Regions from separate parts of the Paenochrobactrum pullorum genome, predicted to be linked through region 4. Evidence: riboswitches for the same ligand, from Rfam matches in the RefSeq annotation. Region 4 holds a riboswitch; each other region holds the start of a gene.
What was found. A riboswitch is a leader RNA that binds a small molecule or an ion and turns the genes downstream of it on or off. The one in region 4 is predicted to bind cobalamin.
Positions count from the first base shown of each region.

Region 1 (3,132 bases), on a different contig from region 4:
GCCGTGGACAATGGTTGCAGGCATTGGCCTGCGGTATGCCGACAAGCGTGCATATGAACCCTGTTTTATTAAAGCCGCAATCCGAAACAGGTAGTCAGATTATCGTGCAAGGCAAAGTCCGTGGGCAAGCAAAGGGGCGCGATTATCAGCGCTTGAAGCCGCAATTTATGGATGCGGTAATGCAGTCATGGCTGCACATTTGCGATGGTGCTGATATTGTCTTGGTTGAAGGTGCAGGTTCTCCGGCTGAAATTAATTTACGTCAAAATGATATTGCCAATATGGGCTTTGCCACCAAGGCCGGTGTGCCGGTGGTGTTGGTCGGTGATATCGATCGTGGCGGGGTGATTGCCTCGCTCGTGGGCACTCATACGATTTTACCCGAACAAGACCGCGCCATGATTGTCGGTTTTTTGATTAACAAATTTCGCGGTGATGTGTCGCTTTTTGATGATGGCTTGTGTTCGGTTACCGAATTTACCGGCTGGCCGTCCTTGGGCGTAGTGCCTTGGCTCAAAGCTGTTGGCCGTTTGCCTGCCGAAGATTCGGTGGTGCTGGAGAAGATGGTTGAACCCCAAGGAAAAGCTCTCAAAATTGCCGTGCCGATGTTGGATCGAATCGCCAATTTTGATGATCTTGATCCTTTGAAAGCCGAACCGGATGTGGAACTGGTGATGGTGCGGGCAGGCGACCCCATACCCTTAGATGCCGGATTGATCATTTTGCCTGGGACAAAATCGACGATTGGCGATCTGAAACGCTTGCGTGAAAATGGTTGGGACGTTCAAATTCATGACCATGTCAAACGTGGTGGTTATGTGATCGGCATTTGCGGTGGTTATCAGATGCTGGGGCAAAAAATCAGTGATCCGGAGCAGATTGATGGTGATATTGCAGAAGCTGAAGGATTAGGCCTTTTGCAGATGGAAACCGTTATGAAAGCCGAGAAGATACTCGGTCAAGTACGGGGTAAGGCGCTTGCCTATGACGCAGCTGTCGACGGTTATGAAATTCATTGCGGTGTCAGTAGTGGTGCAGATTGCGTGCGCCCTTTTGCGCTTGTCGACGGTCGTGCTGACGGTGCCGTTTCTGCCGACGGGCGCATTTTCGGCACATATTTACATGGTCTTTTTGCATCCGACAGTTTCAGGGCAAAATTGCTGGAAAAGCTTGGTGTGCGTGATGCAGGTTTAAATTACCGTGCCAGTGTTGATGATGCATTGAATGAGCTTGCTGATAATTTGGAGCAGTATCTGGATATTGAGGTTTTGTTACAATTAAGTTTGCCTGTGAAAATTTAAACATTGATCCACAGTTCAGACTGTCTCAAGTTGATTGACGATCATTGGTACACAGCATAATGTCAGGCCATTGCATCAGGTTTTCATCATCTTATTTGATGAACGAAGAGGGAATGCGAGAAATGCTTGATATCAAGCATTTTGATAGCAGCCGACCCCGCGACTGTAGAGCGGTGAGGGATGTTGCCATGTGGGTTGTTAATACCCGCAGCCACTGGGAAACCGGGAAGGCGGCTTCATCTTAATGACCCGCGAGCCAGGAGACCTGCCTGTTGTAAAAGGCATATTGCCTGCACCTTAGGGGAGGTTTCCTCGCTGCCTGCACGGAGGTTGTCATGGCTGCACACGCTAACAATAGCGCATCGAATGCGCTTTTTTCACTGATTAGTGTGTATAATTTAAGTGCTGCCCCCCCCTTTCAGGAGGTTTCCTTCTTAAGCAGATCATTATTTGCCTTAAAGGTGAAAAGCTACGCATCAGTAGAAGTCGGGGTTTGAATTAAAATGCCCTCGGCTAAAATTACGCTTGTTCTCGGCGGTGCTCGCTCGGGGAAATCAAAATACGCTGAAAACTGCGCTGAGAACTCTGGTCTTCAGCCTTTTTATATTGCGACAGGGCGCGCTTATGATGATGAAATGCGTTCGCGCATCAATCTTCATCAAGACAGGCGCGGCCTGAATTGGACAACCGTTGAAGAGCCGCTTGATCTGGCGGATGCTTTGCTTAAAACAGCCGCACCAAATCATTTTGTACTGGTTGATTGTCTGACGCTTTGGGTCACCAATCTGATGATGGCGGAGCGCGATATTGAAGCCGAAACAGCGCGGCTTTTAGAGACTTTTCCGAAAACTTCCGGCGAGATATTTTTTGTCTCCAATGAGGTGGGATTGGGTATTGTGCCTGACAACCGGATGGCGCGGGAATTTAGGGATTATGCGGGCTTTTTACATCAGCGTGTCGCAGAAAAAGCTCACGAAGTTTACTTTATGGCGGCAGGTTTGTCGTTGAAAATGAAGGGATAGAATATGCAGGGCCAAAAAATGGGTCAAAAGATTCCGGCTACCGTCATTACCGGCTTTTTAGGATCGGGCAAAACCACGATGATCCGTAATTTGCTGGAAAATGCCAATGGCAAGCGCATTGCACTGATCATTAATGAGTTTGGCGATCTGGGCGTTGATGGCGGCATTTTAAAAGGTTGCGGTATTGAAAGCTGCACCGAAGAAGATGTGATTGAGCTGAATAATGGCTGCATTTGCTGCACCGTTGCCGATGATTTCATCCCGACCATGACCAAATTGTTGGAACGCGCAGATCGCCCTGATCATATTGTGATTGAAACATCCGGTTTGGCACTGCCGCAGCCGCTGGTGGCTGCATTCAATTGGCCGGAAATTAAAACGCAAGTGACTGTTGATGGCGTTGTAACCGTAATTGACGCGGCAGCTGTTGCCGAAGGCCGCTTTGCGGATGACCACGATAAGATTGATGAGCAACGTCAGGCTGATGAATCCCTTGACCATGAAAGCCCACTGGAGGAACTTTTTGAAGATCAGATCCATGCGGCTGATCTGATCGTGCTGAATAAAGCTGATTTGCTTGATGAAGCAGCGCTTGTAGCTGTGCGCAAAGATGTGTCGGAACGTTCATCCCGCCAGACCAATATGGTGTCTGCAAGTTTTGGCAAGATCGGTGCAGATATTCTGCTTGGCCTTGGTGTTGGTTCGGAAGATGATATTGCCAATCGCAAATCACATCATGAAATGCACCATGAAAACGATGATGATCACACCCATAGCCATGACGAGTTTGAAAGTTTTGTGGTTGAAGC
Region 1 covers NZ_JBHEEH010000002.1:21,049-24,180, forward strand. The annotation lists gene JNC77_RS06265 (cobyric acid synthase) at 1-1,301, shown strand, start outside; cobalamin riboswitch at 1,362-1,588, shown strand; gene cobU (bifunctional adenosylcobinamide kinase/adenosylcobinamide-phosphate guanylyltransferase) at 1,805-2,323, shown strand; gene cobW (cobalamin biosynthesis protein CobW) at 2,342-3,132, shown strand, end outside.
Region 1: it holds a riboswitch for cobalamin, as region 4 does, so the genes downstream of both, cobU (bifunctional adenosylcobinamide kinase/adenosylcobinamide-phosphate guanylyltransferase) here and JNC77_RS09910 (ABC transporter substrate-binding protein) in region 4, are expected to answer to the same signal.

Region 2 (3,132 bases), on a different contig from region 4:
ATTGTCTTTAACGCTTTTGAAAATACCGTCGAGATCATCCGGAACAGTGGTCAGGAAACAGGAAGAAAGCTGCGGGCGGCGCGTTCCGGCATTAAACAAAGTTGGCGTTGAAGCCATGAAATCAAAGCTTGAAAGCAGATTATAGAACTCAATTGCTTTGGTTTCGCGCTCTTCTTCACGTAAGGACAGCCCCATGGCAACGCGCATGAAGAAAGCTTGCGGCAATTCAAAACGCTTGTTTTGAACGTGCAGGAAATAGCGGTCATAAAGGGTTTGCAAGCCCAAATAATCAAATTGCAGATCGCGCTCTGGTTTGATGGCAGCGGCCATACGGTCGAGATCGAACAATGCCAATTCCGGATCAAGCTGATCGGCATCAATACCCACACGGATATAGGATTTCAAATAGTTCGGATAAAGCTCGCACATCTGCTTGTGTGTTGCTTCACGCGGAGAACCTTCAACAAAGGTCAGTACTTCACGGCGCAATTTATCCAGCAATAAACGAGCGCTAACTTTGGAATAATCCGGCTCGGTTTCAATCAAGGTGCGCGCAGCCAAGATAGGCGCCAGCGCTAATTCATCCTGTGTGATGCCGCTATAAAGATTGCGTTTGGTTTCGGTCAAAATGGCTTCTGCTGAGACAGAGGCCAAACCAGAACAAGCTTCTTCAACCACATGTTTCAAACGTGCTTCATCAAGCGGCACCAATTGACCGCTCGCGCTTTTCATCTGCAATTGCGGCTTTGCTTGCGGATTATTGGCGGCCTGTTCAGCACGTTCACGGGCACGCTCTTCACGGTACAGCACATAAGCACGTGCCACTTTGTGATGGCCGCCACGCATCAATGCCAGCTCGACCTGATCCTGAACATCTTCAATATGGAAGGTACGACCTTCTGTTGCATGGCGGGTAAGACCTCCAATGATAACTTCAGACAGTTCTGCAACAACATCATGAACGCGGCGCGACGAGGCAGCACTTGTGCCTTCAACAGCCAGAAATGCTTTTTGCAACGCAACAGCAATTTTATCACCATCAAATGGTGTGACTGATCCATTACGACGGATGACCTGAAACCCAAGCTCGGAATTATTTGCAGCTGTGTTTGCGGCAGAAAAAGCGTCGCCGTCGGCAGGCTCACGCACAAGAGAAATCGACATTGGCTTACCCCAATTTTTGTTGGGGGCAAGGTCAGACGGATGCATGCATGAAAAAGAGCGACGCCATACGTCTGCTCTGTTGCCAGCACACCACCGGGACACCCCGCCCAGGGAGAACATTTCGTGTCGCGGCAGGTCTCCTGGCTGGCGGGTCTGGGCTTTTGTCCGTCTTCCCAAGAATAACCTCAGTGACGTAAATAGACAAAAGCTCGCCGCTTTACAGTTGCGGGGGCAGCTCCGGTTTAAACGGTGAAAAGCACCAGCCTTTCCGGATTCCCTATTATCTCTCTATCTTGCGATTCGAGAGACCGTGACCACTAGATATAGACAATTAATGCGAGCAGACGTCAACATATAGTTTGGCGCTGTCCAATGAATTATTTTGTAAGCTGTCAGGAGATGGCCTATATATAGCACAACCACGGAGCTTTAACATGATGAATATTGGCGAAGCAGCAACTGCGTCGGGTATAAGTGCCAAAATGATACGCCATTATGAGACGGTCGGGCTGATTGAAAAAGCAGGGCGCACCGAGGCTGGATACCGCGTTTATTCCAAACGCGATGTAGAAACATTGCGCTTCATACGGCGCGGGCGCGATTTAGGTTTTTCACTGGATCAAATCAAAGATTTACTGACCCTTTGGCAGGACCACAGCCGTGCTTCATCTGATGTGAAGCAAATAGCCCTCACCCATGTGGCGGAGCTGGAAGCCAAGATGGAACAATTGCGCGAAATGGCGGATACATTGCGCCATCTGGCACAGAACTGTCAGGGCAATAACCGCCCTGACTGTCCGATTTTGCATGATCTGGCCAGCAATGCAGCCAGATCTTAATCTTATCAGTTAAACCTGCAATGCAGGTTTAACCTTACGCAGACGCAGCGCATTGGAAAGCACGAAGATGCTGGAAAGCGCCATCGCACCTGCCGCCAGCATTGGCGACAATAATGTGCCCCACAATGGATAAAGCACACCAGCAGCCACCGGAATAAGCGCAATATTATAAGCAAATGCCCAGAACAGGTTTTCACGAATATTGCGGATGGTAGCACGAGATACCGCCAACGCATTGATAACACCACGCAAATCACCCGACATCAGCACAATATCGGCGCTTTCCATCGCCACATCGGTGCCGGTGCCCAAAGCAATACCCACATCAGCCGCAGCTAGTGCCGGTGCATCATTGATGCCATCGCCGACAAATACCAGCACCTCACCTTTCGTCGACATACGCTTTAAAGCATCCACTTTGCCGCCCGGCAGCACTTCGGCTTCCACATGGTCAATCGACAGCGAACGGGCAATGGCTTCTGCCGTTGCACGACCGTCACCGGTGATCATCGCTACTTTCAAGCCCATCTGATGTAGCGCATCAATCGCTTCTTTCGTTGATGGTTTGAGCGGATCGGCAATCGACAGGATTGCAGCCAATTGACCATCAACGGCCACGTAAATGGACGAGCGTCCTTGCGCGGCCAGTTGATCGGCCACTTTTTCCAAAGCTGTAATATCAATATTGAATGCTGCCATATGACGGCCAGCACCCACGGCCACTTGTTGACCATCAACATCTGCAACCAGCCCCATGCCAGCAATAGCGTTGAAGTTCTGCACATCCTTTAAGGTCAAGCCTTTTTCTTCTGCCGCCTGCACAACGGCGGCGGCAATCGGATGTTCGGAGCGTGCCTCAACACTCGCAGCAAGGGTCAGAATTTTCGCCTCATCCTGTCCGGCAACAGTTTCAAAATGTGCCAGAACCGGCTTGCCCAAGGTCAGTGTTCCGGTTTTGTCAAAAGCAATGACAGATGCTTCACGTAAACGTTGCAATGCATCGCCACGACGGAACAACACGCCCATTTCTGCCGCACGTCCGGTGCCAACCATAATTGACGTTGGCGTGGCAAGCCCCATCGCACAAGGGCAAGCGATAATCAGCACCGCAATGGCATTCACAAGCGCA
Region 2 covers NZ_JBHEEH010000001.1:532,332-535,463, reverse strand. The annotation lists gene JNC77_RS02555 (ribonucleoside-diphosphate reductase subunit alpha) at 1-1,164, opposite strand, end outside; cobalamin riboswitch at 1,278-1,492, opposite strand; gene cueR (Cu(I)-responsive transcriptional regulator) at 1,602-2,003, shown strand; gene JNC77_RS02545 (heavy metal translocating P-type ATPase) at 2,013-3,132, opposite strand, start outside.
Region 2: it holds a riboswitch for cobalamin, as region 4 does, so the genes downstream of both, JNC77_RS02555 (ribonucleoside-diphosphate reductase subunit alpha) here and JNC77_RS09910 (ABC transporter substrate-binding protein) in region 4, are expected to answer to the same signal.

Region 3 (3,132 bases), on a different contig from region 4:
TCACGCTTTTCGAAATCAACACCATTGAGGTGTTCAATGAAAGTTGTAACAAAATGCTGACGCGTTTGTTCGCCGTCGCTGACGATGTCAATGCCTGCCTGAACCTGATCATCTAAGGCCAGCCGCAATGCGTCTTGTTTGCCTTCAATCAACGCCTCACCTTCCAGTTTCCAAGGCGACCAAAGTTTCTCCGGCTCAGCAAGCCAAGACGGTTTCGGCAGACTGCCGGCGGTGGAAGTTGGCAACAATGTTTTCATATCAGGTAACCTTATGATTGTAATTCATCAAAGAGCGTAATTGGCAGACCATTCTTCGAGAATGGTTTTGTAGGGTTTGATAAATTGCTCTTCGGCAAACTTTCCTTGCTTAACGGCCATCAGGCTTCGTTCTTCACGATCGTAGACGATTTGTGTCAATGAACAGTCGGAATGCTTCAAATCTGGCTGATAAGTTGCACCCGCAACTGAATTGGCATTATAGATTTCCGGACGGTAAATCTTTTGAAACGTTTCCATCGTGGCAATCGTGCTGATAAGCTCAAGATTGGTGTAATCAGCCAATAAGTCGCCGGTAAAATAGAATGCCAAAGGTGCAACACTATCCGGTGGCATGAAATAGCGAACCTGCAAACCCATTTTAGCGAAATAACGATCAGTCGAAGACAATTCATTTTGTTGATATTCGACACCCAATATCGGATGTTCGTTGACGGTGCGAAAATATGTTTTGCTGGTTGACGCACTCAAACAAATGATCGGCGCCTTGCTAAAATAATCTTTGTAAGCTTTTGAATTTACAAAATATTTAAACAAATTTCCATGTAAATCGCCAAAATTCTCCGGCAGGGTGAATTCAGGAAGATTGCGATTATATTCAGGCAGCAATACGCTAAAATCATAATCACGCACATAAGATGAAAAATTATTCCCCACCACGCCTTCAATGCGCTTATTGGTTTTGTGATCAAAAATATTGGTTTTCAAAATTTCTATCAGTGGAAAAGCATCTGATTTTGATTTCGTATCAATATCCATTTCAACAGAAATGATTTCGATCTCGATAGAATAACGATCGCCTGTTGGATTATCCCAATGCGCCAAAGCGTTGAAACGATTATCAATCATTCGCAATGCACAGCGCAAATTTTGTTGACGGCTCTCCCCTCTGGCCAAATTAGCAAAATTCGTTGTAATTCGGGTACTATCTGCCGGCTGGTAATTCTCGTCAAAAGGAATGCTATTAATAGTCAGTTTAAAGTTTTTGGTCATTGCGATACGGCGTCCTAATTCCTGGAATATAACTTGTGTGCGTGTTAACTTTCAGGACTTCATCATTTTCGGGTTACTCAGTCAGTAATTCCTTACCAACTATAAATTTGTGTGATGCGGGACTTATGCCTGACTCAATGAATGAGTAAAAATGATTTGATTTCATTGAAGCATGAGGGATGCTCATGCTTTGTACGGTGTATCATAGAATGCTTGACCAACAGAAAGTGTTAGGGCATTGCTCTTACTGTCAAGGTTTTATGGATGAACAATCCAGAGCTAAGAGGGAATTCGGTTCAATGCCGGAGCTGCCCGCCGCAACTGTAAGCGGCTAGTCATTGCCCATTGATGTCACTGGGTTTGACTTGGGAAGACGGGCAAAAACATTTATCCGTGAGCCAGGGGACCTGCCACGACAAATAACGACCACGGGCGGGGGTGTCCGGGGTGCCGCTTTTGACCGCCATAGCGGCGTTGTTACTGCGTCATATCCGTTCACTGTCGCTAAATGATGGCAGCATGGATGACTAGCTTAAGCATGATGATTAGAAATAAAGATATAAAACAAACAATTAAAGCGGAATTCAATTCTTTGACTGCCGGTAGCCAAATGTCTTCAATGATGACATGTCAGTATTCTAGCACAGCATTAGGCCTCACAGCATGAGTAAAAAACAATTTTTTATAAATTTCAGGTATCACCATGCTAGATAGACAACATCTGGCCATTCTGCGTGAAATAGAGCGCGTTGGTAGTCTGACGGCTGCCGCCGAGCGTCTCAATGTTACGCAATCAGCACTCAGCCACACAATACGAAAGCTTGAGGAACGCTATGGTGTTGCCATGTGGGAAAAGGATGGTCGCAATCTCCGTCTCACTGAAGCCGGACACTATCTTGTCGCATTGGCTCAGCGTATTTTGCCACAAATAGAAAGAGCTGAAGACGTTTTATCTGACTACCGCTACGGCAAAAGAGGCTCGCTTAAAATTGGCATGGAATGCCACCCATGCCATCAATGGCTGATGGGCGTCACAAAACCCTATCTTATGGACTGGCCGGATGTCGATTTGGCACTGACCACGTCATTTGCTGCCGGTGGTGTTTCCGCATTAACGGGATATGAAATCGATATTCTCATTACTCCCGATCCGATCGAAGCAGCGGGTATCCATTACCTGCCGGTCTTCGACTATGAACTTGTGCTTGCTGTTCCAACGCACCATCCGCTAGCTCTTAAAAACCATGCAGAGCCTACGGACTTGTTAGAAGAAACCCTTTTCACTTATCCGGTGCCACCAGAGCGGCTGGATATATTTACGCAATTTCTTGTGCCGGACAATTGCCGCCCCCGCCACCACCGGAGCGTTGAAACAACAGAAATGATGTTGCAACTCGTTGCAGCCGGACGCGGTGTCAGTGCTATTCCAAATTGGCTCGTGTGCAGGGAAGCAGCGACGCTTGGGGTTCATCCGGTACGAATTGGCAAGAACGGGATACAAAAAAGCATCCACCTTGGCTTGAGAAGTGGTGATGAAACCATTGATTACATCGCCGGCTTTCTCGATACATCCCGTCAAATAGCAGCAGTTTAAGTTACTCTTTAAAGGATTGAGGGCATTCAGCTTTTAGTCTTCATGATTCATGGCGATGCCCTGCCCTTCAAAATATACGCTTTATGAATAGCTGCGTCATCACAGCCATTCCAGATGTCTGCCCTCGCGTGCGCCTGTTACACGATAATGATACCGACATTCTCATACGCAGAGCGCACCATCAATATTCGACAATTGAATAGCCCCTAGATTTGTAGATCCTTTGTGACTTAAAAAAGAGGCAAGGAGCCTACGATGGGTAAAGCTAAT
Region 3 covers NZ_JBHEEH010000013.1:65,822-68,953, forward strand. The annotation lists gene JNC77_RS14555 (methionine synthase) at 1-257, opposite strand, end outside; gene JNC77_RS14560 (DUF1852 domain-containing protein) at 285-1,268, opposite strand; cobalamin riboswitch at 1,505-1,697, shown strand; gene JNC77_RS14565 (LysR family transcriptional regulator) at 1,972-2,862, shown strand.
Region 3: it holds a riboswitch for cobalamin, as region 4 does, so the genes downstream of both, JNC77_RS14565 (LysR family transcriptional regulator) here and JNC77_RS09910 (ABC transporter substrate-binding protein) in region 4, are expected to answer to the same signal.

Region 4 (3,132 bases):
GTTCAGCATTTGCCGATTTTGCAATAAAAAAAGACGTCAGTGCATTAAAAAGCTGCGATCCGGCAATCCCTGCCAAAACAAGCTGCACCGATCCGCCACCAGCCGCTTTCGCCAGTGCTACCACCAGTAAAAAAGCCAAAGCTGCACCACTGAAAGCACCAACGGAAATACCAATCATGCCGCCGCCGATACCAAGTACCGTTACGGCAACGGCACCGGTGGATGCGCCTGCCGAAACCCCTAAAAGATAGGGATCGGCCAAAGCATTACGTACCAAAGATTGCAGCACAACACCGGAAAGCGCCAAACCTGCACCGCAAGCCGCTGCCACCAGTGTGCGTGGCAAGCGATAAGACCAAATAATACCCTGATCGATCCGGTCAACCTCATGGGTGGCGCCCCACAGATTATTGGCAAACACCGCTGTCACTGTATCCAGCGGCAATGGCGTTTCACCAATGACCACACCGATGAGGATGGCCAGCATCAAAGCGCCAGCCCCCAGCACAGTCCAAAGAAAGATTTTCCACACCATTGCAGTGCGGCCAAAGGTGCCGGAGGCTGTCGTTACAATCATTTCAGGTCAAATCCGGCCAGTTTTTCTGCCAAAAATTCAACAGCTGCCACATTACGGATGGAAGGATCCATCGCATGACCGTTCAAAACAATAATATGACCATTCTTGACCGCATCCATCTGGCTGGCAACCGGATCATTCTTCAAGAATTCCAGTTTCTTTTCAACATCATCGGCCGGGAAACGACGGCGTGACATTTCAGCGATGACAATCACCGTCGGATTAGCACGGGCAATGGTCTCCCAGCTGACAGTCGGCCATTCTTCGTCACTTTCAATGACATTACGAAGATTAAGCTTTTCCATCATATAGGCAGGTGCACCTTTGCTACCAGCGACATATGGATCAACATCCATTTCTGCCGAAGAGAACCAGAACAATGCAGACGCATCGGCAAGGCCTAAGGATTTTGCTTTTTCTGCCGCTGCTGCTTCACGCGCTTTCAGGCTTGCAACCAGCTCTTCGCCTTTTTCCGGCACGTTGAAAATCTGCGAAAGCTCGTTAATGCTCGCATAGACATTGTCAATTTTGAACATATCGGAACGGGTACCATCCGAACCAACACTATTGTCTTTATTCATACAATCGGTTGCCAGAATATAGGTTGGAATACCGATATCATTGAAATGTTCGCGGGTGGCAATAATACCCTGCGGGCCGATATGCCACTCATATTGAACCGTTACCATTTCAGGTTTTTTGGCAACAATTGCTTCAAAACTCGGATCATTGTCGGCAAGGCGCTCAATGCCGTCATTGAGCGATTTATATTCAGGCAAAACATCGGTGAACCAGACGCCGGTTCCAAGAACCTTATCACCAAGACCCAGAGAATAAAGAATTTCTGTTGCTGCCTGACCGATACTGACGGTGCTTTTCGGCGCTGCTTCAAAGCGCAGGTCAACGCCGCAATTGTTGAGGCTCAGCGGATAGCTGGTTTCGGCCTTGGCCGGCAATGTAAAACAGACAGCTGTCAGTGCTGCTGCAATCAGTCTCTTGTGAAACATGTACGTCTCCGGTTGGTGAGGCGACCGGAAAACAGGGAGGGAATGCCGGTGCAATAGCATAGGTAAAAAGCAGCCTTGTCGACTGTTATCTCTAAGCTGGCTATGGCGGACGCACTATTGCGTCTTGTGGCAAAAATCATACGACACCCCCCCGGACACCCCGTCCGGGCCGCGTTACAGTTTTTTGCCGGCAGGTCTCCTGACTGGCGGATCGTCACGTGCAACGTCTTCCCATGATTTTCATCACAGTGACTTGTTGCTGCACGCTCATCGCCTACAGTTGCGGGGGCAGTTCCGTTTCATCATTTTGCGATGTCGGATTCCCTTTTGATTCCCAATGGAAACCGGCAAACAAGGTCTAATCGAACCCATTTAATCCTGCAAGTCACCAATGATCAATCAAGGCTTTGTATCTCCAACAAAAAGCCTCGATAAGATTGATCAAAGACAAGAGTTAAATCAGCGCGGCTATTATTATTCATTTCAACAACCGGTTTAGTTTTTTCGATCAGCATCGAATAAACACAAACCGACATGTTTTTTTACTTGCGACTAAAGCAGCGACTGCTTAATCAATTTAGCAAATTATGATAAATGCAGATTTTAGAGGTTTCAATGTCAGATCAGTCTCAACCCGCTCGCGGAAAAGGGCGCAAAGCGCTTCTGTGGACCACTGTAGCAATCATCGTTGTGGCTGGTGCCGGTGTAACCGGTTACAAATATAATTTACAAAATAATATTCGTCAGCAGATTGAAAAACGTGGTGGTAAAGCGGAAACGGTTTCCGCTGATTTTTTCGGCAATATTCATCTTAAAAATGTAACCTTGCCGCTCAAAAACGACCAGACCATTAATATTGCGACATTCGACGGCCGCCCGCAATTTTTATTCTTGACCGGAAAAGCAGATGCCACCGGCATTACGACTGAAACCGCTCAGTTCAAAATCACTATTCCCCAGCTTCAAATTGATGATGCCAATTTCAACAAACAAGTCTTATCCGAACTTTTTGGTGGCAGCAGCAAACTGACACCGGCAGAAAGAGTAGAGCGCTTTTCAGCTAAAAAAATTCATGTCTCCGAAATACAGTTCGAGCAAAATTTCCTCGATACAAAGCAAAAGACTTTATATAAAAATCTCACATTGAATGATGTGAAAAACGGCCAGATAGCCTCCATGCAACTTGAAGCGGCTCAAGTGGATATGACCGTTTCAGTGCCTAAAGATGACGGCTCCGTCAACAAAGAGCCAATGTCTGTTCTTATTGGTACAACGGATGGCAAAGATATTGATGCCGCCTTCATGACCCGTTTTTATACTGAAAAGGCTGACCCAGCCAACAATGAGCTCAAGCCTATTCAAGGGACCTATTCAACCAAAAATATTTCGTTCAAACTGCCGGAAGCAACAGCGACAATCAACGAAATTAAAAGTGCCGGTTTCTCCATGCGTCTGCCGGAAGTTCCGTTCTGGCAAATTATGCAAGACATGGGCTCGGTTGAAAATATCGACGATCTAAGTGATGATGAGCGCCGCGAACTATTCCGT
Region 4 covers NZ_JBHEEH010000005.1:58,907-62,038, forward strand. The annotation lists gene JNC77_RS09905 (FecCD family ABC transporter permease) at 1-535, opposite strand, end outside; gene JNC77_RS09910 (ABC transporter substrate-binding protein) at 574-1,584, opposite strand; cobalamin riboswitch at 1,757-1,948, opposite strand; gene JNC77_RS09915 (aq_1923 C-terminal domain) at 2,200-3,132, shown strand, end outside.